3 regions of the Paenibacillus sp. PvP094 genome follow, and region 2 is predicted to be linked to each of the others. Evidence: riboswitches for the same ligand, from Rfam matches in the RefSeq annotation. Region 2 holds a riboswitch; each other region holds the start of a gene.
What was found. Region 2 has a riboswitch for cobalamin ahead of nikB (nickel ABC transporter permease). Riboswitches for the same ligand answer to the same signal wherever they lie in the genome.
Positions count from the first base shown of each region.

Region 1: another riboswitch for cobalamin. It lies ahead of cobJ (precorrin-3B C(17)-methyltransferase); the one in region 2 lies ahead of nikB (nickel ABC transporter permease).
Region 3: another riboswitch for cobalamin. It lies ahead of ABIC22_RS02805 (ABC transporter substrate-binding protein); the one in region 2 lies ahead of nikB (nickel ABC transporter permease).

Region 1 is NZ_JBEPOM010000001.1:2,515,865-2,525,976, forward strand. Features, by position in the region: gene ABIC22_RS11660 (Ger(x)C family spore germination protein) at 1-637, shown strand, start outside; gene ABIC22_RS11665 (hypothetical protein) at 630-851, shown strand; gene ABIC22_RS11670 (endospore germination permease) at 905-2,107, shown strand; gene ABIC22_RS11675 (uroporphyrinogen-III synthase) at 2,239-3,063, shown strand; cobalamin riboswitch at 3,259-3,447, shown strand; gene cobJ (precorrin-3B C(17)-methyltransferase) at 3,847-5,745, shown strand; gene ABIC22_RS11685 (sirohydrochlorin chelatase) at 5,952-7,172, shown strand; gene cobK (precorrin-6A reductase) at 7,169-7,939, shown strand; gene ABIC22_RS11695 (precorrin-8X methylmutase) at 8,009-8,656, shown strand; gene ABIC22_RS11700 (cobalt-precorrin-5B (C(1))-methyltransferase) at 9,123-10,112, shown strand, end outside.
Region 2 is NZ_JBEPOM010000001.1:1,805,179-1,815,290, forward strand. Features, by position in the region: gene ABIC22_RS08465 (ABC transporter substrate-binding protein) at 1-626, opposite strand, end outside; gene nikC (nickel transporter permease) at 641-1,474, opposite strand; gene nikB (nickel ABC transporter permease) at 1,476-2,414, opposite strand; cobalamin riboswitch at 2,578-2,767, opposite strand; gene ABIC22_RS08480 (AraC family ligand binding domain-containing protein) at 2,848-3,675, opposite strand; gene melA (alpha-glucosidase/alpha-galactosidase) at 3,868-5,169, shown strand; gene ABIC22_RS08490 (response regulator) at 5,277-5,975, opposite strand; gene ABIC22_RS08495 (ATP-binding protein) at 5,977-7,557, opposite strand; gene ABIC22_RS08500 (histidine kinase) at 7,566-9,905, opposite strand; gene kdpC (potassium-transporting ATPase subunit KdpC) at 10,038-10,112, opposite strand, start outside.
Region 3 is NZ_JBEPOM010000001.1:563,448-573,559, reverse strand. Features, by position in the region: gene ABIC22_RS02845 (DMT family transporter) at 1-567, shown strand, start outside; gene ABIC22_RS02840 (hypothetical protein) at 604-939, shown strand; gene ABIC22_RS02835 (Cof-type HAD-IIB family hydrolase) at 1,137-1,940, opposite strand; gene lplA (lipoate--protein ligase) at 2,183-3,184, opposite strand; gene cobD (threonine-phosphate decarboxylase CobD) at 3,406-4,524, shown strand; gene ABIC22_RS02820 (adenosylcobinamide amidohydrolase) at 4,524-5,321, shown strand; gene cbiB (adenosylcobinamide-phosphate synthase CbiB) at 5,363-6,343, shown strand; gene ABIC22_RS02810 (histidine phosphatase family protein) at 6,334-6,981, shown strand; cobalamin riboswitch at 7,154-7,282, shown strand; gene ABIC22_RS02805 (ABC transporter substrate-binding protein) at 7,683-8,684, shown strand; gene ABIC22_RS02800 (FecCD family ABC transporter permease) at 8,681-9,727, shown strand; gene ABIC22_RS02795 (ABC transporter ATP-binding protein) at 9,724-10,112, shown strand, end outside.

The sequences.
Region 1 (10,112 bases), 710 kb from region 2:
AGACGGAATCGACCCCTTTCTCCCGATTGCTTCCGTTGCGGAAAATGTACCGAAGGATTGGAAGGATGTCAAAACCAATATCAAGCTGGATGGACTGGCCATCTTCAAAAAGGACAAACTGGTGGGAATGATTGAAAAGGCACCTGCAGATGCACTGATTTTGGCCATGGGTGAAGCCAATACGCCAGAGGTAATGATTAAGGCTCCAGAGGGAGAGGGGACGTTGTTCCTGAAGCTGAACGAAAACAATTCTTCGTTCAAGCCGCATATTCACAATGACAAAGTGAGTGTCACGATTCAACTATACGCCAAGGGAGTTTTGGTGGATAACGAATCGAATTATGGCGACCTGCGGGAACGTGAGATTTTGACGCTTACCGAAGCTATTCACAAAAAAGTGAAGGAAGATATCGAGGAGGGCGTAAGGCTGATCCAGCGAAAGTATAATGCCGATATTCTGGGGCTGGGTCGTTCCATACATCAGCAGATGCCGAAAGAATGGGATAGGATCAAGGACCGTTGGTATGACATTTATCCGAATATGGAAGTCGTGGTAGAGCCACATATCATCATTGAGAATGTAGGGATCACCAATAAACCGATTGGATTGACCGAGGAGGAGATCGTCCATGATTAAGCCGCTCGTGTTTACTTATCTGGCGATGGTCATCATCGTCATTATCATGGACTTTAAGCACCTGAGGCAGGCGGCGGCGATTAACCGTTGGTTATCTTATGTGGTGATAGCAGGCAGTACCGGAATTTGGTTCTATGTTACCCACTTAAGCAAAACGTTCTTTATTACGGTTTGGCTGACCCATTGGATCCAGCGGAATTTACCGCTGCCATAGATGTTTGTCACATATCGACATTCCGGTTGAGCAGGCAGAAAGGAGGTAATTTGATGAATCAGGCAGTGACTAGCCGGCAGCTTACGCTGCTAATCTTGCTGCTGAGTGTAACAGGTACGCTGATTCAGCCCCATGCACAGGCCATTTTCTATGCCGAACAGCATGCCTATCTATCCTATATCCCTGTGTTTCTCGTCACATTTGCATCCATGTGGATGTTAAATCGTGTCCAAAGCCGGTTTCCCGATCAGGACCTCTTTGAGTCTCTGGTCAAAAGATTTCCTTTCTTGGGACGGGTGACGGGCTTGATGTATATCATGTTTTTTCTTTTGATATTTGCTCGAGACATCCGGTTGATCGGTGACTATGTAAGTATAACCTTGCTTGAGACGACGCCCATTTCCATTATTGTGTTGTCTCTCTTGGTCATGGCTGTGTTTATTGTCAGAGGAGGACTGGGTTCCTTAATTGGGATGTCTGAGCTGTACATTACCTTATTTCTGCTCAACTCGGTCATTGTCCCATTCATGTTGATTCAACAAGTTAACCTGGATAATCTGATGCCGTACTTTGATATTGATGTAGAAGGTGTAGGCAAGGGAAGCTGGTACATCTTTTCCTTCTTTGGAGAGATGATTGCACTGCCTTTTGTAGTTAAGGGAAGCGACTTTCGTTTTAAACCGGTAACTTGGGGAGTAACGATAGCCGCCTTGCTGATGATGTTAATTATGATCGAGACCATCACCTCCATTGGTGTGCCAATTGCATCGAGGCTGGTATACCCATCATACGAACTTGCCAGACAGCTGCAGGTAAGTGACTTTCTGGACCGGTTTGACCTGGCCCTAGCTGCGGCTACCCTGCCTACCATGATTACGAAGATTGGGTTTGACTTGTATTTTATCTGTTGGGGTCTGAAACGGATCATTCCCAAAGTTTCCGGGAAGCTCATGACGGGTCCAGTCGCACTCCTTGGATTTGCCTGTGCATTCTGGTTCTTCAAAAATGCAATTCAGCTGTTCCGCTTCACGCGGGAATGGACATGGATTGCCATTCTGTTCGAAGTGCTCTTTCCGATCCTTCTTTTTGTGTTTCTTCGACCACGTAAAAAGGAAAGGGACTCCTCACGCCAAGGAGAGAACCATCGCGATACAACCAACAAACAGCATGAACAGGAGAAGAAAAGACGCGATTCTGGCCAGGAGGATGAAACAGGAAAGGATGAAATGCAGGGGGGCGAGCTTCAGCCTTCCTGATGCCAATCATAAAAAATCGTTATAGAAGAACACGCCAAATGACGTGAAACAAGGTTTCCCTCCATGAAACTACCCTGTATACTGTAGTCAAACGAATGACGTTCGGACGAACGAACTGGGGGGAAACATGAATGGCTCAACATTTGGCAGGTATACGTGTAGCACTGACGGGACCGCGTAAATCCAAGGAAATGGCGTTGTTAGTTGAGAAAATGGGTGGTATTCCACTCGTGCGGCCAGCACAGGGAACGGTATTCCTGGATGATCGGAACATACGCAATGGTCTCGTCTCCTTGATCTCTGATCCGCCCGACTGGGCGGTATTAACTACAGGCATGGGACTTGATGCCATATTTGAAATGGCAGAGGATATGGACATAGCTGGTCAACTGCTGGATGTCTTGGCGGAAGCTTCAATAGCAGCAAGAGGATACAAAACGGTGAACTCACTTCGCAAGCGCAAGCTATCACCGCTGGTTCGGGATGATGACGGCAGTACGGACGGGCTGATTCGAGAATTCGCGCCACATAATCTTGCCGGCAAAAAAGTCATGCTCCAGCTTCATGGAGAAACTGCGCCGAAGCTGGTCAACTGGCTGGAAGAACAGGGTGCTGAAGTAAGACAGGTTCTGCCTTATCGCCATGTACCGCCGGAAGAGGCCGAACTGGAACTGCTTTTGAATGAAATCGTGCAGCATGAGGTCGATGCCGTAGCATTCACCAGCGGCCCCCAAGTACGGTTTCTGGCAGCATACGCAGCTTCTCAAGGCAAGCTGGAACAGATGCAGCAGGCTTTCCGGGACGGTGTGATTCCTGCATCTGTAGGTAAAGTGACTGCAAACGCCATGCGTGAAGAAGGAATTGAAGTACTGGTTGTTCCGGAGGAAGAAAAGATGGGAGCACTCATCGTTGAGCTGGGACGATATATTGCTGCAGCACACGCAGATCAATCCTGATAAGCAGATCAGGATGCAGGTCTGTTAAAGGATCCGGTAAGATCGTTATGAGGGTTTCGCATATGGATATATCATTCAAGTTCTGATCTGTTCTGGATCAGAACTTTTTTCTGTTTTGTCTGAAAATAGAATCGTGGACAAACATCATAAGCATGGACATTTTTTCCTGAGCGGTGTTATGATGAAAGCAATATCATTCATGAAAACAAGCAAGGTGCTCTTGCGTCGAGCAAGAGGTAACAGGGAATCGGGTGCAAATCCCGAGCGGTCCCGCCACTGTAATGGGGAAGCCCTTTTCATCCAAGTCACTCGTACATCCGGGGAAGACAGAAAAGGAAGCTAATGATCCAGAGCCAGGAGACCTACCTTGCATGTGTCACCGAACCCTTCGCGGAAAGGAGTGGTGTACGAAGAATCAGGAAACGGGCGAACAACCGGTTCGCCTGGCAGGCCCTTTGCGGCCATGCAGCCACAGGTCTATCCTCAATAGGGCCGTGGACTGTCTTCTTGAGTGTACGTACATGCGTATCCCATCCGTTATAAGGATGGGATTTTTTTGTTTTTTACAGTCGATCCGGAACTGGATTTAATCGAACATGCCGCGAAGAAGAAGGTCGGTCAAGCCGTCCTTTTTCACTGTTTTGGAATAGCCCCGATAAGAAGGTTGAGCTGCACAGAGCAACTCAATAATCAAGAGCTGGCTACAGACCACGGCTGAAGAAGCGATGATATAGATGTGATTGACGTGCTAAGGGTGAACAGGGAGATGGAGGAGGAGAAGCAATGCAGAGTCAAGGAAAGCTGCTGATTATCGGATTTGGCCCAGGAGCGATGGAGCATATCACCACACGGGCATTGGAGGCACTACGGGAGAGTGAGGTCATCATTGGTTACAACACTTACGTTGATCTGATTCGTCCACTCCTGGACGGACAGGAGATTGTACGGACAGGCATGACCGAAGAGGTAAGCCGGGCACAGGAAGCGGTCAGACAGGCCGAGATGGGCAAAATCGTTGCAGTAATCTCCAGTGGCGATGCAGGTGTATATGGCATGGCCGGATTAGTGTATGAGGTGCTGATGGAGCAAGGCTGGAAGCCGGAAACCGGCGTTGGCGTTGAGGTTATCCCGGGTGTATCTGCCATTCAATCCTGTGCTTCCTTGCTGGGTGCACCCGTAATGCATGATGCATGTACGATCAGTCTGAGTGACCACCTTACGCCATGGGAGACGATTATTCGCCGAGTTGAAGCAGCAGCATCAGCTGATTTTGTCATTGCTCTGTACAATCCTCGCAGTGGACGCCGGACACGCCAGATCGTGGAGACGCAGGAGATGCTGCTGCGGTACCGTAGTCCCCAGACGCCAGTGGGGCTTGTAAAAAGTGCCTATCGTGAACGTCAGGATGTCGTGATGACCACGCTGGAAGACATGTTGAACCATGATATCGGCATGCTGACGACCGTGATCATTGGTAACTCCTCGACCATGATGTACGAAGGACTCATGGTCACACCGCGTGGATATCAGCGGAAATACACGCTGAATACCGTGGAACAACCGCTCAGACCACATGAGCGGCTCCGCACGGAAGCTGAGCCTTGGTCGCTCGGCGCGATGGAGGCCCGTTCTGCCGCTTCCGCAGATGCAGCAGGCACAGTCCGCGATACGCAGACCGCGCAGCCAGCTGTGGAACCAGCCCTGCGCGGCGCCAGCGCCAGTACGGGCATGGGACCGCAAGGGCAGCAGGGCGCTGGCATGCCTGCTGCTCAGCCAGCGGGCGGCAGCACCGCAGTGCTTGCAGCCGAGCGGCCTGCAGCGGTGGAAGGCGCACCGCGTGCTGCCTTGGCGATGCCGCGTGCCGGTGCGGCCGAACTGGCTGCCGAGGCGCTGACGCGGCTTGCGGCAGGCGGCAAGCTCGCTGGCGAAGCGGCCAGCCGCTGGCTGGATGCAGCCGGGTCAGGCGTGCCAGCCGCGACGCCGCAGACTGCAGGGGCAGCTGCTGTGCGGACAGCACCCGAGCCGGGACGCAAGGCACCGCTGTTCGAGATTGGCGTGTCGCCTGGCGTCGGCAACAAGAAGTTTACTGCAGCCCAGATGGCGCTGCTGGCACAATGCGCGAGTGAAGAAGGCGAGCTGGAATACACGCCGGAGCATCAGATTATTTTGCGGGTACCGACCTTTGAGCCGGATCAGCTGGTAGAAGAGCTGCGTGCAGCGAATTTTATCGTGGTGCCGATCGGTGACGTTATCAAGGTGAAGGCCTGTGACTTCTGCAACATGGAGAAGGATGATGCCGTTCCGATGGCCAATCATTTGCAGGCAGTTATAGGCGGACTTAGTGCGCCGAAAGAGACCAGTGTGGCTCTGAATGGCTGCGGCATGGCATGTTACGGTGCCGTGCTCGAGGACATCGGAATCGTCTACCGCAAGGGCGGATACGACCTGTTCCTTGGCGGCAAGAAGTTCGGACGAAACGCTCACCCTGCCCAGCCGGTAGCCGAAGGGATTCCAGGTGATCAGATTGGCGGGATAGTGGAGCGAATCGTAGCGGAGTACAAGGAAAAGGGACACCCGAATGAGAGGTTCCATAAATTTTTCAAACGCGTTGGAGTAATCCAAGGCTTCCGTCACGTCGATGCGCCTGTGACCGTGGAAGTAAACCCGGTATGCGGCGACTAGGGATTGTGCCAGTTTTGTTACCATCTGAATATTTTTTTAACCAGCGTTTGTAGTTATACCGGAAAAATTCCATTGCACTTTTTATATAGATCGAAATGATTGGGCAACCCCAGGTTACCCTGCGTGAAAGGCTCGTTTACCGAGTAAGCACAATCTAAAATTGAGATGCCTGGTCTATGGATCAGGCGGGGGAGGAAGAAGCCATGATGAATGCCATTTTGCTGGTTGGACACGGCAGCCGTGATCCAGAGGGAAACCGGGAGTTAATGGAGTTTGCAAGAGCGGTAGCGGAGAAAGCGCCGGAGAATACCGTGGTAGAGACCTGTTTTCTGGAATTAACAAGACCAAGCATTGCTGAAGGGGTTACGGCTTGTGTAGATAAAGGGGCAACGCGTGTCGTATTGGTTCCGATTATTCTGTTTGCTGCAGGCCACGCCAAAATTGATATTCCGAATGCCATTGACCGGGCCAAGATTCGTTATCCGCAAGTGGAATTTGTATATGGGCGTCCGATTGGCGTACATGAGAAGGTCGTTCAAATTATGCAGACCCGTCTGCAGGAAGCTCAGCCTGTCCTTGTTACCGCCAATCAAGGCGGCGCAGCAGTGGCGGCTCCGCCCGCTCCTGTCACGGATGAAGAGACAGCCGTACTTGTCCTTGGTCGGGGAAGCAGTGACCCGGATGCCAACAGTGACTTTTTCAAAATGACCCGGATGTTGTGGGAGAAACTCCCATATAAGTGGGCTGAAAGCAGCTTTATTGGTGTGACGCAGCCTTCATTCCCGGATGGATTGCAGCGTTGTCTCCTGCTCGGGGCGAAGAAGATCGTCATCATGCCTTATTTCCTGTTCACAGGTGTGCTGATCAAACGCATTGATGAGATGACTGCAGAATTTGCTGCGGCACATCCGGACATTCAGGTGGAGATCGGAGGATATTTTGGATTCCATCCAAAATTGGTGGAGCTGGTACTGGAACGTGCGAACGAAGGGTTGAATGGACGGGTAGCGGCCAACTGTGACAACTGCCAATTCAGACTTGAGGCTGCCAAACATCACCACCATCACCATGATCACGACCACGATCATGACCATGACCACCATCACCATCATCATGATCATGCACACGATCACAGCCATGACCATCATCATCATGACCACGACCATGGACACAGCCACGATCATCACGCCCATGATCACGAGCACCACCATGAGGAGCGTCATAGTCACGAACATGCCGTGAGCAGCCGTGAAGCATCGCTGGATTATCATCATGACCACGACGGGGAATTGCACCATTCGCATCATGACCACGAAGGTGCGTTGCATAATCAAGATGAAGAGGGCGGAGACGGAGAGAACACCTCACCAGAAGATGCAGGGCATGCTCAGATCGCAGCAGCTTCGGAGCGGGTGAACCGTCCATGATCTTGATGTTATGCGGTACAAGTGATGCGCGGGAATTGGCTGTGCAGATTCAGCAGCAGGGGATGGACGTACTCACATCGGTTGTAACCGAGAGTGCAGCGCACAGTCTGTCCGAGGCGGGGCTGCCGGTTCGAACAGGCAGGCTGACGATAGAAGCCATGGTCCAGCTTGTCCGTGAAAAAGGAAGCCGTGTCATAGTGGATGCAAGCCATCCCTTTGCGGAAGAGGCCCATGCCAATGCCATGGAAGCAGCCAGACAGGCAGGAATTCCTTATATCCGTTACGAGCGAACGGGACTTGCCTACGATGACCATCCGCTGCTTCATGTCGTGCCTTCCTATGAGGAAGCTGCTCTTAAGGCAAAAGAACTCAAAGGTTCTGTCATGTTAACGACAGGAAGCAAAACGTTGCAGATTTTCACCAAGCATCTGCTCGGTGATCCTGACATTCGTCTCGTTGCCCGTATGCTTCCGCGTCTCGACAATATGGAGAAATGCGGTGAACTGGGTGTGGAACAGCGCAATATTATTGCGATGCAGGGACCCTTTTCCCGTGAAATGAACGAAGCATTGTACAAGCATTATGCCACCACCGTTATGGTGACCAAGGAAAGCGGCAAGACCGGGGCTGTAGATGAGAAGATTCAATCTGCACTGGAGCTTGGCATTCAGGTTGTATTGATATCCCGACCAGAAGCCGAATTCGGAACGGTGTTTGATGAATTTGAAGGTGTACTCTCCGAGTTGAAGCGTGTATTGATGGAGTAGAACACCCGAATAGATCAAATTGGGATAGACCCATTTTGAATCATATTACGATTGAAGGAGTGAGTGCATATGGATTTCAAAACGGAATTTAAACCTTTAACTGTACAGCCCCAGGAGATTGAGGGAAAAAGCTTCGAGATGATTACCGAGGAGCTGGGTGAGCACCCATTCACGGAAGAGCAATATCCAGTGGTACAGCGTGTCATTCATGCCTCAGCTGACTTCGAACTTGGCCGCAGCATGGTTTTCCATCCGGATGCCATTCAGGCAGGAATTGCAGCCCTTCGTGCAGGGCAATCCGTCATTGCCGACGTACAGATGATCCAGGCTGGAGTAAGCAAGGATCGTATTCGCGGGTTCGGGGGAGATGTACACGTGCATATTTCCGACCCGGATGTGATGGAGGAAGCGAAGCGGTTGAATACGACGCGGGCCATTATCTCGACGCGTAAAGCAACCAAGGCCTATGAGGGCGGAATCTATGCCATCGGTAACGCACCGACAGCATTGCTGGAGCTGATTCGTTTGGTAAAAGAAGGCGAAGCCAAGCCAGGCTTGATCATTGGTATGCCTGTTGGATTCGTGTCCGCAGCTGAATCCAAGGATGAGCTGCGCAAGCTGGACATCCCGTTTATCACGAACATCGGCCGCAAAGGCGGCAGCACCATCGTAGTAGCTGCCCTGAACGCGATCTCGCTGATGGCAGTGAAGGCATAGTCGCTGTTTCAGCCTACACTGAGCGTACCTAGAGTGTACCTTAGCAGGGAGTACAAGGGCAGCGCTAACGAACCGCAAAGGCCTTATATCGCAGATAATCATGAGTTATAAACTCTAACAAACCTGAGTGAAGCTATTCTGCTCAAAGCCAGCCAAAAACGCTGGGAATATCGGCTCTAATTTGAAATAACATCGCTACGATTCGTTAGATTTTCAGTGTGTAGAAATCGGCTCGAATAGCACTTCCTATGTTCGTTAGAGTGTAGCAATCATCAACTGACGGAGCGAATGTTTGAGCATGTATGGTACAAAGTGCATGAGGTAGATTCAATCCCAAATCTGGAGACAACAGCGATCGGAAGAACGATCCGTACCCGTAGCGGCCACCCCGTATTTTTGGCATACGCGGTAAACCAAGTGTCATCTACTATGTAATGTGATAAGAAAGGACGGGAGGTTCAAAGCCATGGAAAAGAAACGCATGAAAAGCAGGGAAGCACCCGATCCGGACAAACCGATGCGTTCCGGCTTCACCACTGGAGCCTGTGCTACGGCCGTTGCCAAGGGGGCCACGCAGCTCCTGTTAACCGGGGTTACTCCTGCACAGGCTGTGGTTTCATTGCCCGCGGGCTTTGACCACTCGTTCGAACTGATCGAGCAGGAACTGATGACGGATGGCACGGCTACCTGTGCCACCATCAAGGATGCCGGGGATGATCCGGATGCTACGCATCTGGCGAAGATCATCGCACATGTATCCTGGCGTGAGGAGCCCGGTGTGGAGCTGGATGGTGGCATCGGGGTAGGTCGTGTTACCAAACCCGGCTTGCCTGTTCCTGTGGGCGAAGCGGCGATTAATCCCGTTCCGCGACGTATGATTACCGAGGCCGTGACCCAGGTGCTTGCCGAACATGGGACAGCCAGGGGTGTGAGGGTCGTTATTAGCGTGCCGGACGGCGAAGAGATTGCCAAGAAGACGCTGAATTCGCGTCTCGGCATTCTGGGCGGCATCTCCATTTTGGGCACACGTGGGGTGGTCGTTCCATTCTCCACCTCTGCATACAAAGCAAGTGTGGTACAAGCCATTTCAGTTGCGCAGGCGTCCGGCTGTGATCACATTGTGCTGACGACAGGCGGCAGCAGTGAGAAATATGCGATGAAAATGATGCCTGAATTGCCCGAAGAAGCCTTCATTCAGATGGGTGACTTTGTCGGGTTCGCCATCAAGCACGGGAAACGACTGGGCATGAAACGCATCAGCCTGGTGGGGATGCCGGGCAAATTTGCCAAAGTGGCTCAAGGAGTCATGATGGTGCACTCCAAGAGTGCGCCGGTGGATTTTGGATTTCTTGCGTCCGTGGCCCGCGAGACCGGGGCTGGAGATGAACTGGCGCAAGCGATCGAGGAAGCCAACACGGCGACTCAAGTGGCCGACATGATGACTGAGGCGGGGTAT
Region 2 (10,112 bases):
TAGCCTGTTACCATAAACGGCCCTGTAGCGATAGGCTCACTCTTGAATTTGGACGTATCCGCGCTTGTATCCACTATTACAAACAGGGGTTCAGCAATATTGCCAAGAAGGGATGCATAAGGCTCAGTTGTTTTAAAGGTCAGATCCTGACCTTCGGCAATCATGGAAGCTACCGGCAAGGTCGACTGTCCTCTCTCATTTAATTCGATGGAACGTTCAATGGACTTCTTCACCGCATCTGCCGTGACCTTATTGCCGTTATGAAACGTTACACCTTCCCGGATATGAAAATGCCATGTCGTATCATCGATTCGATCCCAGCTATCCGCAATTTTCGGTACCAATTTCATATTTTCGTCAAACTGAATCAGGGTCTCTCCTATTGCTGCCCGTGTAAGGGTCCAGCCGTTCCACTCCTCTGCCGGATCCAGATTACTTCCAAGCCAGAATAGCGCTACATTCAGATGAGTCGGTTTACCAGCACTGCCTTTGTCCGCCTCCACCTTTTCGCCAGATGATGATGAGGTGGAAGTACTTGTTGTGGTTTGGCCACATGCCGCGATAATACATAAAACCAATAATGACAGTACGGTAAGCGTTAGTGTTTTTCCATATCTCGAATTCATTCCCGTTCCTCCTGTTAAGCTGCCTTTTTCTTGGGATCCAGCACATCCCTCAGACTGTCGCCCAGCAAATTAAAAATGATCACCGTGCAAAAAATCGCAAGTCCCGGATAAATCAACAGCCACGGAGCTGTCTGCAAATATCGTCTGCCTTCATTCAGCATTGCCCCCCACTCCGGTTCGGGAGGCTGAGCACCCAGCCCCAAAAAGGACAGGCCTGAGATGGATAACATCATGCCGCCCACATCCATCATCGCCATGACGATGAGAGGAGACAGCATGTTGGGCAGGATGGTTCTGGTGATGATCTGAATCTTCCGTGCGCCGCTGAAGGCTGCCGCAGCGACATACTCCCTTTGCTGAAGCGAGATCACCAGACTTCTTGCCAGTCGTGCATACTTCGCCCACCAGACAACAGCCAGGGCAATTACCGTATTAAATAGACCTGGCCCCAGCATCCCCACTACTGCGATGGCGAAGATTAATCCTGGAAAGGCCATCAGCGTATCGGATAACCGCATCAGCACTGTATCCGTCAGACCACGGGCAAAACCTGCGATAACACCAATGGTTACGCCAAGCACAAACACAATTCCGATCATCATAAAGGTAAGCAGAAGCGACGTCCTTGCCCCGTAAAGGATACGGGATAACACGCAGCGTCCAAGCTGATCGGTTCCAAGCGGATATTCCGAACTGGCTGGCTGCAGTACCTTGGCAAAATTCGTTGCCAGTGGATCATGCGGTGCGAGCAGCGGCGCAATCATGGCGAGAATGACCCAGAGGAGGGTCAGTGAACATAGAAATGTGAACCAGCGATGCTGTGTCAGAATAAACTTAAATTCTCTCATTTTAGACATCCACGTCCAGTCGAATCCGCGGGTCATGCAGATGTGTCCAGAGATCAACCATCAGATTCAGCAATACATAGATGGTTGCCATCCAGATGACATAGCCCTGAATCAGGGGATAGTCTCTTGTAAAGATGGCATCCACCGCCATCTGCCCTACACCCGGCCATACGAACAAACTTTCCACAATGGCTGCCCCGCCGAGCAGGGCGCCTGTGGACATGCCCATGAGCGTAACGATGGGCAATAATATATTGGGTAAAATATGCTGCAGCATAATGACTCTCTCCTTCACGCCTCTGGCTCTGGCCCCCGTGACATAGTTCTGGGACATCTCTTCCAGAATTACCGTACGGATCTGCCTGATATATTGGGCGATTAGAGGTAACGCCAGTGTGCATGCAGGCAATATCAGGCTGTTCCAGCCCGAACTCCCCATGACGGGCAGCAGCTTGAGCTGTACGCCAAACACCAGCATGAGCAGCATCCCGAGCCAGAAGCTCGGCATGGACAACCCTGCAAACGAAAACAGGCGAATGACGTAATCCAGCACGTTGTTTCTGTAGACGGCCGACAAAATACCCAGTGGAAACGCAATCAGAATGACCAGCAGCAGGGCACTTCCTGTTAGCCGAAGCGTGGCTGGAAGCCTGGACAGCAGAATGTCGAGCACAGGCCTGTCGTATTTATAGGACGTTCCGAAATCTCCGGTAAGCACCTGTCCCAGCCAGGTTCCGTAGCGTATCCAAAATGGCTGATCCAGTCCCAGCTGGACACGCACCTGCTGTACCAATTCGTCCGACGGTGTGACCCCTGTAGACATGAGCATAAGCCTTGCCGGGTCCCCCGGAGACAGATAGGTCAGCAGAAACGTCAGAAACGAAATGCCGAATAACACGGCTGCCAGCTGAATGAATCTTTTCACAATATATCTACTCACATGTCTGACATCCTCTCCCCAATCTCCAACCCCGCACGTGACTTGTCCATGCATATCAAAAAAGACGTCTCTCTCCGCTAGTACCGGATAAGGACGTCTTAAATAAACAGATTTTCAGAAAAAATCATGCTCTCTAAACACCTTCCTATCTCCCGTAGGTACTACTGTGTTGTTAAACTAGGCAGGTCTCCTGGCTCCAGAATCCTCGTCATTGCAGCACCTTCCCGGTCTAAACCAGTGGCATAACGCTGCATGACTCCTCTGTTACAGTGGCGGGACCGCGCCGGCATCACACCGGTCTTCCCTATTAAGCTTCTACCCGAAGGTAAAGCACCCAGTTCCACATATTCAATTGAAATGCATTCTGTACCAGTATAGCTGGCTCACAGATAATGATCAAAGCATTTATTCAAATTTGAAACAGCTCGTCAGCCTATTCCCGCTCTCTCGAACCTTTGGGGGATACTCCTGTCACACGCTTGAACATCTTGGAAAATAAAAGCGGATCCGTATACCCCACGGAGTGGGCAACCTCACTGACCGAAAGCGTTGAACTCTGCAGCAGCTCTGCTGCGCGATTCATCCGGTATTCAAGAAAGAATGCCTGAAGCGACTTCCCGTACTTCTCCTTAAAAAGACCGGACAGATACGTACGATCCAAGCGGACGGACTGCGCAATATCAAGGATGGACGTCTTCTGGCTGTACCTGTTCTCCATGAACTGGACGGCTTGTCTGATGTATTCATCCTTGGTGGAAAGGGGATGCCCCGCCTTCTCTTCTTCAGGTGAGGAGGATATCAGTTCGGCAATTAAACGGTATAACAGACTCTGGCTAAAAACATCTCCGCCATTGCGTGATGACGCCTGAGTCATGTCTGCATACAAACCATCCATTACCTTCGGATCTCTGGCATCAAATACAGGATGTGCCGGACTCAGTTTTGCCCGCTGCATAAATGTCTTGGCATGGACGCCCTTAAACCCGAACCAAGAGTACGTCCATGGCTCCTTCGCATCGGCCTCATAATGGATAATGGTATCCGGGAGAATGACGAAGCCCTGACCCTGGGTCAGCCGGTATTCCTTATCCTCCATATGCACCGTTCCCCATCCCTCATGAATGTAATGAACCACATAGGAATCTCGCACCCCTGGACCCCAATAATGAGAAGGATCGCAGGCTTGCCAGCCGAAAAACAACAGCACCAGCTCCATCTGTGTCCAGTCCATGGGCATCACATTAAACTCAATCGGTGTCATCCTCCCACTCCTTCCCTTCCTCCGCATCTATTTTTTCATTTTAAATTATAACAGGTGAACCTGGGAAATATCAGCTGAAAGCGGGACCAAAAATGGGATTATGCCATGTATGGGAGAGGTTGAACCATAGTTATATAAGCCGGATCGGCCTATAGTTGGGGTACACCATTATTCAGGGAGGCTGGACTTGAGATGAACAAAATTACGTTTCTCGGTGCAGGCAGCACCGTTTTTGTCAAAAATGTATTAGGTGACGTCATGATGACCGAAGCACTGCAGGATTTTGAATTGGCCTTGTTTGATATTGATGCCGAGCGGCTGAATGATTCGGAGCGACTGCTGACCAGTATGGGCCGTTCTCTTGGAAGCCGTTGTTCCGTAAAAAAATACACAGACCGCAAAGAAGCACTGCGCGGTGCCAAATATGTCATTAACGCCATTCAAGTGGGCGGATATGATCCATGTACAATTACGGACTTCGAAATACCGAAGAAATACGGACTGCGTCAGACCATTGCTGACACCCTTGGCATTGGCGGTATCTTCCGTAATTTGCGTACCATTCCGGTCATGCTCGACTTTGCCCGGGACATGCAGGAAGTGTGTCCTGACGCCTGGTTCCTGAACTACACCAACCCGATGGCCGTACTGACTAATGTCATGAACGTGCATGGAGGGATCAAAACGGTAGGTCTGTGCCACAGCGTGCAGGTATGCGTGCCTCACTTATTTGAAGCGCTGGGAATGGATCAGACAGGCGTAGTTGCAAAAGTGGCAGGAATCAACCATATGGCCTGGCTGCTGGAAGTAACGAGAGATGGCCAGGATCTGTATCCGGAGATTAAACGTCTGGCGAGGGAGAAACAGAAGGAGCAGCATCATGATATGGTGCGTTTCGAGCTGATGAATCGTTTTGGATATTACGTAACGGAGTCTTCCGAGCACAATGCTGAGTACCATCCATACTTTATCAAACGGAATTATCCGGAATTGATCGAACGCTTCAACATCCCGCTGGATGAGTATCCGCGCCGCTGCGTGAACCAGATTGAAGGTTGGAAGGAAATGCGCGAGAAGCTGTTTGCCAGTGAACATATTGAACATACCCGCAGCCGCGAATACGCTTCGCATATCATGGAAGCGATGGAAACGGACCGTCCATACAAAATCGGCGGTAATGTAATGAATACCGGTCTAATTACCAACCTTCCTCGTGAGGCCTGTGTCGAGGTGCCATGTCTGGTGGACGGATCCGGAATCAGCCCAACATACATTGGCGACCTGCCTCCGCAGCTGGCGGCACTGAACCGCACCAACATCAACACCCAGCTGCTGACGATTGAAGCGGCCATGACGGGCAAAAAGGAACATATCTATCATGCCGCCATGCTGGATCCGCACACTGCTGCCGAGCTGTCCATTGATGACATCGTTGCCATGTGCGATGAACTGATCGAGGCTCATGGGGATTGGCTGCCGAAGTATACATCCTAAAGCAAAAGATCATTTTTATTTCATTGTTGATAAAAAAAGCGCCGAAGACCTCTGTAAATCCAGGAGGCTCCGGCGCTTTTTTATGGGATTCTTATTACATTTCCAAACTAATCCTGAAGCAAAAAGCGATAGCCAATTCCGGGCTCGGTCTGGATGAATCGCGGTTGCGTAGGGTCTTCCTTTAATTTTTTGCGCAGATGACCCACGTAGACCCTCAGATAATGACTATCAGATTCGTGATGATGCCCGCCCCATACCTGCTGCAGCAGCTGGCGCTGGGTAATGATCTTTCCGGCGTTGGAGGCCAGAACCTTGAGCATATCATACTCTGTGGGTGTTAATTTGATCGGCAAACCGTCCAGCTCCACCTGCCTTTGTGCCAGATCTACAGTGAGAGACCCAAAACGCAGCACAGGTTCATCGGTTGTCTTCGCCACATGCCGAAGTGCAACCCGAATCCGGGCAACCAGTTCACCCATGCCAAACGGCTTCGTTACATAGTCATCGGCCCCACCGTCAAGCGCAGCAATCTTGTCTTCCTCGCGTTCCTTCGCCGTCAGTACAATAATGGGCACCTGGGACCATTCGCGAACGCGATGCAGCACGTCCATCCCGGACATCCCCGGCAGACCCAGATCGAGTATGATCAGATCTGGATGAACGATACTCGCCTGAATGACAGCCTCGTCGCCATCTGCACATTCATGAATTTCGAATTGATGGGCCTGCAGGGTCACCTTCAGCAGTTTGCGAATCTGTGGTTCATCATCTACAACCAATATGCGAGCCCCTTGCGATGCCGTCATGTTACTCAACCTCTCCTTGTCCTCTATAGGGAAATAATGCTTCCGGCGCTTCCATGGGCAAACAGATGCTCATTCTTGTTCCGCCTCCTGGATTGGGATCTGCTTCAATCGTTCCTCCGTGAACTTCAACAATCCCTTTGCATATAGCCAGTCCCAGTCCTGTGCCCGTCACATGACGAGAGGATTCCGACCGGTAAAACTTTTCAAAAATCCGCTCCCTGTCAGCATCAGGAATACCTACACCATTGTCCGCTACCACAATGGTCAGCCTGGCGTTTCTCTCATCCCTCGTAACAGTAAGGACAATCTCGCTATAGTCAGGAGAATATTTAATGGCATTGCTGACCACATTGATCAGCACCTGTTCCAGCAGCACTTCATCTCCACATATAAATAACGGTTGATCCGGCAAATCCACACGAATGCTCCGATGCTTGCTGAATTCCCTTACTTGCGTTAACACCACGCTGATCATGTCCCCGACGTCACACCATTTCCTGCGCAGCTGCAGCATACCGCTCTCCAGCTTCACCATGCCCAGTAAATTGCTCACCAATCGGTTCATGCGCATGGCACCATCCCGAATATTGCCCGTCAGCTCCTTCCGGTCTTCCGGGGTAAATATGGCGTCATTCTCGATCAATCCTGTAGCGGATCCAATGATCGTCGTTAAGGGCGTCCGCAGTTCGTGGGACACAGAGTCCAGCAAAGCCGTGCGAATGCGCTCTGATTCGGCAGTCATCTGTGCCACCCTTGCTTCCTCTGCCAGTTTGACGCGAGCAATTGCACTGGCCGCCAGCCCTCCACAGGCCTCCAGCAATTGCAGCTGTTCCCGCTGCTCATGAATATCCCTGGCCTCCATACGGACGGCAAGCACGCCGTGTATCTGATCTTCCGTACGCAAGGGAACGTATAGACCCAAAGATTCCCGCAGGATGGTAGAACCTCTCCCCGCAGTTTCGCCATTCCTGTACACCCACTTGGCAATCGCGATCTCTGATTCCTCTCCACCCCAGACTGCGGTTCCCAGGTCATCGGCAGATGCTGTTACTTTCAGCTCATCATGAGCATCAGGCAAATATACGGCAGCCTGGGTACCCAGTGTGTATGATACTTGCTTCGCAATATGATGGAGCAGTGTATCCAGATCCGTAACAGCCGTCATCTGGCGGCTGAGCGCATACAATGAATTGGTAGTGGCTTCACGCTGCCTAACCATCTCCAGCTGCTGACGTAAGCGACTGGAAAGTGTGGCTGTTAAAACCGCTACGGCCAAATACACAATAAAGGAAAAAATATATCGCAGATCCGCAACGGTAAAACTGAGATTCGGAGGTACAAAAAAGAAGTCAAACATGATTACGCTAAGACTCGCTGCGTAGATTGCAGGGCCCAATCCCCAGTAAACGGCGCTCACCAAAATGGGAAACAGATAAATGAGTGAGACGTTAACCAGATCACTACTCATGCCGATGACATGAAGCAGTGGGGTTAATAAGGTAATGCCAATGGTTACCCATACATATTGGGAAACCCGGTGCAAAGGAGGATTCCCCTTCTCTTCTGTGTTTCGTTCAGGCACTGTACTGTTCACATCCCGCTTGGATCATAATCGTAATCTGCAACTATTAATACATCCATATGTCTGGACAGCCGTACCAGCCGATTGATCACCGATCCGGCACCACGATAGCCATTTAGCCACCAGAGCCTCTTCGCTTGACCAACCACCAGCTGCGTTGCTTTTTCCTCTGCTGCCTTGCTTGCCAAAATACTTGATACTTCCCTCAGTTTCTCACTGTGATGAATATGAAATTTCCCACCCAGCCTTATGGTTAGCTGTTCCAGGGCCTCCAGCTGATCCTTTACTTCGTCACTCATTGCCCTGCCTACATGTACATGATGTACATGCCATACGGCCTTCAACCGATAAGCCGTGCGAAAACCACGGCGAATTAACCGCTCCGCATGTTTGTCACTGCTTACACAGACAAAGACCGCTTCCTGTCTTCGCCAAGGGCCCCGAAGCGCACTTTTTTGCTCCTTCGCTTCCAGCCGTTCATCCACATCATCGGCCAGTTCACGCAGGGCAAGTTCCCGCAATGCAATCAGATTGCCAATGCGGAAGAAATTCGCAAGTGCCTGCTCCACCTTGGCTGCTGCATAGATTTTACCTTCCCGCATGCGCTGCCGCAAGGCCTGAGGTGCAACATCGATTAACTGCACTTCATCTGCCATTTGCAGAATCTGATCCGGTACCGTCTCCCGGACCCGAATTCCCGTAATGTGCTCTACGGCATCGTTCAGGCTTTCCAGATGCTGCACGTTAACAGTCGTGATTACCGAGATACCTGCATCCAGCAGATGAAGCACATCTTCGTAACGTTTTTTCCTTACGCTTCCGGGCACATTGGTATGGGCCAGTTCATCCACCAACACTACTTCCGGGCAAAGGCGAAGAATAGCCTCCGTATCCATCTCCTCCAGCGCTACTCCCTGATATGTCCGACGATCCCGTGGAATGACAAGCAGCTGTCCAATCTGTTCCATGGTCTCGGCCCGATTGTGCGTTTCCAGCAAGCCGATTCGGACATCAATGCCTTTGCGGAGCAGATCGTTGCCTTCCCGGAGCATCATATAGGTTTTGCCTACGCCCGGGGCTGCACCGATGTATACTTTGAATTTGCCTCTATGAATCTGGCCGATCTGTTTCTTCACTTCTTGATCGCTTAATCTGCGATAGGTTGTGCTGCGGGTATCCGGCAATTTCGCAGGAAGTAATCGTTCTCCATCCAGTTCGGTTCGGTCTGCAAGCAGGAACAGATCTACCCCCTGCAGCTTGTGCAGGAGCGAGTTGATGACTGAACCTTGCCATAACTCCTGCCAGCGGGTATGACGTGAGTGACCCATCACAATACGCGTAATCTGCTGCCTGGCAGCATAACGTGCCAAGGCGGATGGAATCCTGCGACGATGCGTCATGGGCAATTCCTCGAATGCTCCTCCGAATTTCTCCACCAGCTTGATCATGTTTCGGCGAAATACCGTGGCTTCCTTGGTTAATGCCTTCTTCATGTCGCGGAAAGTGACCACGCATAAATCACCATTCAGTCTCTTCGCAATCTGCTGCCCTCTTCGAATGTAAATGGATCCATTCCAATGATATTGGGTCGACACCAGCACCCGTTCCATGATGCCTGTTGTCATGGTAATACCCATCTCTTCCCGGTGTTCCCTCAGTGATTCATTGACTCCTTCGGCAACGAGTTTCAGCGCCAGTTCCCGTAAAATGCCCAAATTGCCTTGTCGAAACACTGCCTCTCCCTCATACCCCTTCAAATGTCCTTCGGCAAGCCGGGTCAAAACCGTTTCCGGTGTCACATCGATCAGCTTCACTTCGTCAGCCAATTCAAGTGTCCCCGCAGGAACGGTATAATCTGCCGCAATACCTGTAAGTTTACGGGCCAGTTCGGTATACCCTTCCAGCTCGTAGACGTTTACCGTTGTGATCACACTGATGTTGTGTTTCAGCAGATACTGAATATCCTCCAGCCTCGTAGCATGCAGAGCTCCCTCGCGGTTTCTATGCGCCAGTCCGTCAACGAGCACCACTTCCGGATTGCGCTCCAGCAGAGCTTCAATATTGAGATCCTTCATCTCCATGCCATCTCTCTGACGGCACCAGTGGATACTCGGAATCCGTTCAAGCTCGCCGAGCTGTTCCACGGTTTCCGGTCTTTGCATGGTCGATACCGCGCAGATCACCACATCAATGCCTTGCTGGCGCAGCGTATTTCCTTCTCTTAACATATGATAGGTTTTGCCAGAACCGCTGACCGGACCGATATAGATGGTGAGCGTGCCCTGCTGCAGCTTCGTAATCATCTTCAGGAGGTCCTCGGCTGATCTGCGCTTGAAGCTTTCATGCATTCGTTGATGTCTCCTTTCCACTCCCAATTTATCGAAAATGGAGAAAGCCCCTTCCGAAATCCGGAAGAAGGCCAATGATAGATAAGGCGATTTATGCCGCTTTTGACTTGAGCTCAGATATATTTCTGCAGGCTAATTGAGCTCTGCTGTCAGCGCCAGATTCAGTGCAGTCACATTGACACGAGGCTCTCCGAATATGCCGAGCTG
Region 3 (10,112 bases), 1.2 Mb from region 2:
ATCGGTTTTGGGGGCGTTGTGCTTGTCGTTTTACCCGGTGTATCCATTGGCGGGAGTTCACTGTGGTTATGGGGGTGTATCGCCGTACTTGTGGGAGAAGTATGCTATTCGGCAGGCGCACTGTACTCCAAGAAGGTGATCAACCAGTTCAAGGAAGCAAGTCCCGTAGCGATTAACGCCGTGCAGATGATGTATGGAGGCTTGCTGTTATCCGGGCTCTCGGCGGTGACGGAATCGTGGAGCACGTCTGGACTTGACGGGGCTCCGGCGATCCTGTCCCTGATCTACTTGACGGTGATTGGTTCAATGGTAGGGCATAGCCTGTTCTACTGGATCATGTCACGTACCAACCCGCTGTTCCCGGCAACTTGGCTGTACATTTCTCCTCCGATTGCGGTCGGTCTTGGAGCGGTTGTCTACGGTGAACATGTAAGCTGGATCACCTGGATTGGTGTGGTGCTTGTTGTATGCGGCTTGCTGGCAATGAATGAGAACGTGATGAGCTGGCTGAAGAGAGGTAAACGAGCCAATTCCTTGGTGCAAACTTCCAAACCTGTGGTAAAATAGGTATTGCCTTTTTTACAAGGAATGAGGTGAGGAATTATGTTGAACAAACAAAGACTCGGTGCAATATTTCTGTTCGCGGGAATTATCCTTTATGGCATTATTCATATTGCGACCATTATGCATTTTCCATCCGTAACGGTCTGGACCAGCACGTGGGGGCATTATTTTGAAGCTTTGTCCGAAACGGGTGGTTGGGTTGGATTCGTTATGGCTCTGCTTTTGTTTGTTACAGGGCTCGTACTCCTGCTGACGGTTCTCATGGGTTACTTTTCCAAAGGGAAAATGATGCAGGAGATCAGGGAACGTGACCGTGAGTTTGATGAGCAGTACGGAAGCAACATACGAGGTTCATATGACGGCCAAGATCGATAAAAGCAGGTCAAAGGGGAGCGTAGCATGATCAAATTTTACGCAACGATCTGTTCGGCATTTACTCTCTCGCTCCTTGCTGCCTGGGTGGATCGCTATCCAATCCGGTGATACAACCAAAACAAAAACAGCCTCTGGTTCAGCGAGTTTATTCGCTGCCCAGGGCTGTTTTATTTTACCGTATGCTTAGCGTTATCGTATTACTCCGCGTTCAAAACAAATTTCTCAATGACCTGCTTCACGCCGTCTTCGTTGTTGCTTGCCGTAATGTAATCTGCCAGCTCTTTGAGAGCAGGGATCGCATTGCCCATAGCCACGCCAAGGCCGGCAACCTCCAGCATTTCATGGTCATTCCAGGAATCACCGATCGCAATGCATTCACTCAATTGGTGACCAAAGTGATCCGCCAGGAATGTAAGGGCATGGCCTTTGGTACCTTCGCGATGCATGATCTCGAGGAAGTATGGTTTGGACTTGGTGATATGGACTTCTGGTCCAAGCAATTCACGCAGGTCAACGGCCACTTTATCCAGATAGTCTGGCTCATCGATGATAAGCAATTTTGGTGTTTGTTGTTCAATAACTTTGATGAAGTCCGGCTCGATATGGTACTGGGTACCATTCAGCTTCGCATAATCACGCAGTTTGTCGTTCTCTTCGCGAGCATACAGCTTGTCATCAATGTACGTTTGAAGATGGAGATTGTTCTCCAGGCAGTAGTCGTACAATTTGCGGGAAGCGTCTTGCGGTACATAGCGCTCATAGAGTACTTTCTCGTCCAGCAGGTTTTTGACCAAAGCGCCTTGATACGTAATGATTGGCACGTTTAATCCCGTTTGGCGAGCAAGTGCTTGTGCAGAAGCATAGGCACGTCCTGTTGCCAGGGTAACGACCACACCATGAGCAACCGCTTGCTCCAATGCCGTTTGTGTTGCAGGGGTTACTTCCTTGTTGTCGTTGATGAGGGTATCATCGATGTCAATTGCCATCAGTTTGTAAGCCATTTGAGTTTCTCTCCTTTTATCTGTATCTATAATCACGAACGAATGGATCCATAATTACACCAGATCACTCCAAACGCAGAATCATCTTTCGATCACTGTTATCCCTAGATTTCTTTGAGTCCCTTATGTAAAGGGGAAAATCCAGGGATAAAGGCGAACGCTTTGCTTCTCCAGATTGATTCTGCTTTTTCCGTTAAAGTGTAATAAAGGAATTCGTTCTAAAACTATACTTACATCTAAATCTATTCTTCAAGGAAAACGAGGCCAATAAAGTCCTCCAGCTCCAGGTTACCGAAGTAATGTTTCACATCAAGGCCCTCAAGTTCCGTACGTACCTCGGATTCCTCATAACGCTTGCCGCGCAGCATATCTTCGATATCCGCCACATCGCCTACACCGAAGAAGTCACCGAAGATTTTGATATCCTCGATTCGTCCATCCTTGATGTTCATGCGCAGATCGATAATGCCGACAGGGAATTTGCGGGTATGCTTCACATTGCTCTCCGGAGACAATCCATAGTTCCAGTCCCAGTTGCTGTAACGCTCAGCAGAGATTTCCTTGATCTTGTCCCAATCCTTCTCCGTGAGTTCATATTGGGGAACATCCTGCGGCTCCATACGGAAGATGTGGCGTAACAGCTCGTCCCGGAATTGTTCGATGGTCAGGTTGCTGTCAATCAGATCCCGAATGTTGGCGACCCGGCTGCGTACGGATTTGGTGCTCTTGGATTTGAATTTCTCGGGATTAACATTCAGGGATGCCTGAACATGATCCAGATTAAGGTCAAACATGAGCGTTCCGTGACTGAACATGCGTCCGCGGGTGGAGAACTGGGCATTACCCGAGATTTTCTTTTCCCCGACTTGCAGATCGTTGCGTCCGGTCAGCTCGGCATTCACACCAAGCTCCTGCAGAGCTTCCACGACAGGCTGGGTGAACTTGCGGAAGTTGTGGAAGGATTGTCCGTCATCCTTGGTAATAAAACTGAAATTGAGGTTGCCCAAATCATGGTAGACTGCGCCGCCTCCGGAGAGACGACGTACAACCTGTACACCGTTATCCTGAACATATTCGATGTTGATCTCTTCGATGGTATTCTGGTGTTTTCCAATAATGATGGAAGGGCGGTTAATGTAAAACAGCAGATAGCTGTCATCCATCGGCAGATGCTTCAAAATGTACTCCTCAATCGCGAGGTTTACAGAAGGATCTGTAATGCCCTGGTTATCAACAAACAGCATGGTCATTCCTCCATTAATGTATGTGAGGGACGATGATCCCTTATGTAGTGTTGCGCCTGCGAATCAAAATTCCTCTTCTATTGTAATCGAATTGTCGATTGGACACAAAGGAATTGAAGCAGGGAATGGATGGTTTAGGCAAATCAGGATTGACCCGTGACAGTTACGCCATCCATAATAAAAATGACATGCAGAAAGGATGACGGACAAAAATGAGCGGTATCATTGAAGTTTTTGGACATGGTGGTGACGTGGAGACAGCTGCGTCAAGATTTGGCGGGAGTCCTGAGGATTTCCTTGATTTTAGTGCAAACATTAACCCTCTGGGTCCGCCCAAGGATGTTCTGAAGGCGTTGGAGCAAGGGATGCGGGCGATACTTCGTTATCCTGATCCTGCACATCGGACATTCAAATCCTTGCTTGGTGAGCGCCTTGGCCTGTCAGAGGAATATATATCTATAGGGAATGGAGCTGCGGAAAGCATGGCTCTGATCCTGCTCGGACTCTCTCCCCGGAAGGTGGGCACAGTGGAACCGGGGTTCTCGGAGTATCGTTCATTATCCAAGCAATTTGGGGCAGAAATGCATTATGTTCTGGGGCAGGAGGAGCTCGAATGGCGAGCAGCTCCCGAAGATATCGAGAGGCTGATGGAACAGGTGGACTTGCTGTTTCTTGGACAGCCGAACAATCCCAATGGAGTACAGTATCCGGTTGAAGTATTGCAGCGGCTGGCCCGTCATGCCGAGAAGACAGATACTGTCCTGGTGATTGATGAGGCATTTATGGATTTCATTCCTGAAACGCAGCGACAATCCCTGGCTTCCCGATTACAGGATTACCCACAGGTGATCATCATTCGCTCGATGACCAAATTTTATGCCATTCCGGGTCTTCGGCTTGGCTATGCGATTGCACACCCGGATCTGATTCGTGCCATGACGGAGAAACAGGTAACCTGGAGTGTCAACGGACTGGCACTGATTGCGGGAGAAGCCTGTCTAAGCAGCGGGGAAGCTTTTGAACGGGAGACGTTGAAACAGGTGGCGCTTGAACGAGAGAAACTGGCATCCGGCCTGGAAGCCTGTGGATGCGAAGTGACACGCGGGGAAGCGAACTTCTTGCTGGCACGTGTGCCGCGGCCATGGACAGCGACAACCATACAAGCGGCTCTGGGGGAACGGGGAATTCTGATCCGAAGCTGTGCCATGTACCCTGGACTTGGGGAAAGACATATCCGACTGGCAGTGAAGGACGCGAAGTCGAATCTTCGTCTGGTGAACGAAATGAGAAGTGTGAGCGGACAAACGAATCCGGTGCCAACGGTCGGGGGGGCGGAGTAATGGCATTGCCATTCTTGCAGTACTTTACCCATGCAAATGCAGAGCAAAATGAATATACTTCTTCTGCATGGCCCGGGTTAACCATCAGCGCACATGAACGCCATATTCGAGCATCGATCCCTAACCGGGTAAACGCCATTTCGAGTGCCGTGTACGGCGGGGGGATGATCGAGCTGGATCGCATATTCAATATTTATGTAGACAAGCATTATCGTTGTGACGACCCACCGCGCGATATTGCAGACTTCCTGAGAGGCTGGGAGGAACGCACAACAGCATGTGCCGGATTGCTGACAGCGGTTAAGCTTGCTCACACATCGGTTCAGGAAGTTGTAGGCGATGAAGCAGGGATCTTGTGCTGTACGACAGCAGGTGTATCCAATGCTGCCAGGGCAGGCTCCGCAAGAACCGTGTTTGATGCTGCAGGGAACATAACTAGCCCAGAGGGAAAAGCAGCAGAGTCACCCTACACTCCCGGTACAATTAATATCATGTTATGGATCAACGGCCGCATGACGCCCGGAGCCATGGTCAATGCCATTCAGACAGCAGTGGAAGCCAAAACGGCAGCGCTCTCGGATTGCGGTGTAATGGATGCGGAAAATGGACTGATTGCAACGGGAACGACGACGGATGCCATTGTGCTGGCCACGAGTCAGATGGAGGGAAAACCACTGATCTCTTACGCAGGTACAGCCACAGTAATTGGGGCAGGAATTGGGCGTGTCGTCTATGATGCCGTTACCGAAAGTTTGCAAGCTGGACAGGCGTGGAAAGAGAGGAATAGCAAGCGATGATATCTCTGAGTAAGTGGGCGGACTGGCCCATATGGGCAGGAATGACAGGGGCATGGATTATTTTAGCAGCATACATACTGGATCGCCTCATTGGAGATCCACGCTGGATCCCCCACCCGGTGATCGGCATGGGGAAAGGAATTTCTGCACTGGAGCGGACCATCAGAAAACGAGTGAGCAGCGATCAGGGGCTTAAGCGGGCAGGGCTGCTTTTTCCGATAGTCATTGCGGGTGGTTCATTGGTGCTTACTTGGGGAGTGTTATACATCCTTGGACTTGTTCACCCGGTGATTGCCGTTATCGCTGAAGTGATACTGATTGCCACCACCATTGCTTCCAAAGGACTGAAGGATGCAGGCATGGAAGTGTATCGTCATCTGAGAGAAAGGGATTGGCCTGCGGCTAGACGTTCACTTGGCATGATCGTGGGGCGGGATACAGCGCATCTGGATGAATCGGAAGTGGTACGGGGAACCGTGGAGACTGTAGCGGAAAACATCGTCGATGCCATCGTTTCACCGCTGTTCTATGCCCTGATTGGCGGTGCTCCGCTTGCGATGGCCTATCGGGCCGTCAATACGCTGGATTCCATGGTTGGTTATAAAAATGAAAAATATTTGCATCTCGGCTGGGCCTCTGCTCGTCTCGATGATTGGGCGAACTGGATTCCGGCGCGGCTTACCGCCTTGCTGCTCATTACGGGTGCATGGTTCATGAGATTGAGCGCAAAAGGTGCTGCACGCATGGTTCGCCGGGATGCCAGATTGCACCCCAGCCCGAACAGCGGATTCCCGGAGTCGGCCGTTGCAGGAGCGCTGGGTATCAGGCTTGGCGGGCATAACGTCTACCATGGCGTGGCTTCTTTTCGAGCCTATATGGGCGATCAGACACGGCTGATGGAAGCAGAGGATATCGTGCGGACCACGCGTTTGATGTTCTGGTCGGCGGGAGCTTTTGTGCTGTTATGCTGGTTGGTAAGTTTCAGTATCTGGACAGCAGGAGGTGCGCTGTTATGGAAGTAGAATCCGGGAAGCGTGGAACTGGAACGCGGGAGATCGTGTTTATCCGTCATGGGACAACTTCTTGGAATGTGGAAAAGAGATACCTCGGACATACCGATATCGGTCTCCTGCCGGATGCAGAGCGGGAACTGGCGCCGCTTCTCCAGTCCATTCGCGGGATCACATGGGATGCGCTGTATTGCAGTGATCTGCTGCGCTGCCGGCAGACCGTGGAACGAATTGCTCCGGTACAAGCAGGACAAGTACAGTATGATCCGCGTTTGCGTGAGATTGATTTTGGGCAATGGGAAGGGATGACTTACAATGAGCTCAAGGACAATCCGCTCTACCGGAATTGGATTGATGCACCGCAGGATGTGACGCCACCGGGCGGCGAGCCTTGGCAGGCATTTGCTGCGAGGATCGACTCCTTCGTAAAGGAGTGCCTTGTGTCCGGTTCGTCAGAGGAACATTCCGAAGAAAATCATGTTCCTGCGATTGCCATAGTTACCCATGGCGGTGTCATTCGGTATGCCATGTCACGTCTCATACCGGAACTGGGATTCTGGGATACACAGGTCATTCCGGGGCAAGCAATTAAGGTTCGGCTTGAAAAAAGCGGAAATAGCTGGGTTTCAAGCAGGGTGTCTTTTCCGTGAATCGGGTTGTAAGGATGTGCAATATAACCTATAATCACAACAGAAGTGTGACTTCAGCATGAATACATATCTCGTTATGCGCTTAAGCGCTGATGGATAGGGCATGCTCACTTGAATGGTTACAATATCAGCGACCACGGGTCCCTTGTGTGAGCAAGAAGAACTCATCGAGTTAATGCAAACGATGAACGGCACAATGGGTGAAATAGGGAAGCCGGTGTGAATCCGGCACGGTCCCGCCACTGTAAATCAGGACGAGCAGTCCTGTAAGTCAGGTTACCTGCCCTGGACGTACAAACCGGTGTTCCTTCGAGGAAAGGACAGCGTTTCGGGCAATTCTATGTGCATGAACAGCGGGTACGCTGTAGATGTGCAGATCGCCATATGCGAGACGTCATCCCTGATCCTGACGTAAGGATCGGGGATTTTTTTGTTCATATAGGATGAACTGAAATATTCACACGTAACGAAGAGTGCAGAACCAATCTGAAGAAGCGTAGCGCTCGCCTTTATCCCCGGATTTTCACGTTTATAAGAGAGAATCAAAAAAATCTGGGGATAACAGCGATCGGAAGATGGTACTGCAATCGTAGTGGCCTAGTGTGGTTTTCTAGGGTCATTTTATTTAGGAACACAAATTCAGGGGGAATGGTCAGGAGCACTACTTAAGAGAGAACATTGAGAAGGGGAGAATGAACAGAATGAACATCAAGAATTGGAAAGGCATGGCGTCCCTGCTGACAGCAGCGATGCTTACACTGGCTTTGGCCGGATGTGGAAACGCAACAACGAGCGAGGGAACAGGTACGTCTACGCAGCAGCCGGCACAGGAGCAATCCCAAGGCCAGGAGCAGACGGATCTCAAAACACAATATCCACTTACGGTAACTGATGCGACAGGTGAATCCTTCACGTTTGAGAAAGCGCCAGCCAAAATTGTATCCGTGTCTCCGGCAGAAACCGAGTCATTGTTCGCCCTTGGATTGGATGAGCAGATCGTAGGGGTATCCGACTATGACGATTATCCGGAAGCTGCAACAACCAAACCGAAAATGGGTGGTGTGTCGAAGCCCAATGAAGAATCAATCATCGCAGCTGAAGCAGACATCGTATTTACAGGGATCTCCATGAGCGAAGAAGCTGTGACCAAGCTGCGCGAACTGGGTATCACCATTTTCAAAACGGATCCGAAATCGATAGACGATGTCATGAACAACATCGAAACGTTCGGGAAAATCACGGATCATCAGGAGCAGGCACAGGAGCTCATCACGAAAATGAAACAGGACGTGGCGGACGTAACCGAAGCGGTTAAGGCTGTGAAGTCGGAAGATCAGAAAAAGGTATATGTTGAATTCTCCCCGGGCTGGACTGTGGGTAAAGGTGAATTCATGGATGAACTGATCACGGTAGCCGGTGGAATCAACGTTGCTTCCGACCTCGTGGGCTGGAATGAAATTAACGAAGAGAACATTATTGCTTCCAATCCGGATGTCATTCTGTACGCCAATGATGTTATTGATGAGAACTCCAAAACACTGGATCAGATCATCAAAGAGCGCAGCGGCTGGGATCAAATTACGGCGGTGAAAAACGATGCAGTCATTGGCCTGGATGCCAACCTGCTGAGCCGTCCGGGCCCACGTGTAACGGAAGGTTTGAAAGCTGTTGCCAAAGCGATCTATCCTGACCTGTTCCAATGAGTAAAAAGCTGGCAGTGTACGGAACAGCCGGAATTCTGCTGCTTGTGCTGACTGTGCTGATCTGTACGGGCATCGGTTCAGTGGCTCTGCCTGTCCGTGACATTGCAGGCATTCTGCTTCATCACATGCCATGGATCGGAGACTGGATCACGCCCGACTGGAGTACGGCAGCTGAGCAAATTATATGGAAGGTCAGGTTCCCGCGGGTGCTGCTTGCTGTACTCGTGGGTGCATCGCTGGCCATCGCCGGAGCGGGCTTCCAGGGGGTTCTTCGTAACCCGCTGGCAGATCCGTTTACGCTTGGCGTATCGTCTGGCGCATCGGTGGGCGCTGCTTTTCTGATCTTCTTCGGATTGCAGTATGCACTGATCGGAATCTGGACCTTGCCGCTCGTTGCGTTTCTGACGGGCGTGCTCACATTATGGTTTGTACTCGCCCTGGCTCGTGAAGGGCGCAAAATACCGACACACAGCCTGATTCTGGCTGGCGTGGTGATGCAAAGTTTTCTGGGAGCGGTGGTCTCCTTCCTGTCGACCATGTCGAAACAGACGATTAACGAAATTATATACTGGACGATGGGAAGTCTGGCTCTGCGTGGGTGGTCGTATACGGCCATCCTTTTCCCGTATTTTATACTGGGTCTGATTTTCCTCTGGAGCCGTGCCCGTTCCTTGAATGTGCTTGCACTGGGGGAACGGCAGGCTGCACATATCGGTGTCCAGGTGGATGGGTTGAAGCTATCCGTCCTTGCCGTAGGAACACTGCTTACCGCCGGGGCTGTCTCGGTTTCGGGTGTCATTGGATTCGTAGGTCTTGTTATCCCGCATATTCTTCGGCTGATTGTTGGGCCTGACTATCGTTTGCTGGTTCCCTTGTCCGCGATTGGCGGAGCCATCTTCATGGTATGGGCCGATACGATTGCACGCTCCCTGCTGGCACCGACCGAAATTCCGCTTGGTGTGGTGACGGCCTTTGTCGGAGCTCCTTTCTTCGCGTATCTGCTGCATCGGAATAAAAAGCTGCGAAAAGGGGTGATGCCATGAGTACAAGCATGAGTACAAACATGGGTACAAGCGTTACCCCAAACGATCCGCTGATTGAAGTTGCGAGGGCAGGCAAAATGTATGGAGAGCACCGGGCACTGCATAACGTGGACTGGCGTGTCACAGAAGGCGAATGGTGGGGTGTCGTTGGTCCAAACGGAAGCGGAAAATCAACGCTGCTCCAGCTCATTGCAGGAACCGAACAGCCTGGTGCAGGCAGCATTCAGATTGCAGGGCGGGAGATTACCTCATACACTCGCAAAGACCTGTCACGCATGATTGCGGTGCTGCAGCAAGATGGCCTGCCTGCCATCTCGTATCCTGTCCGAGATGTGGTGGAGATGGGACGTTATCCTTATCAGAATTGGTTAGGCAGGGAATCGGC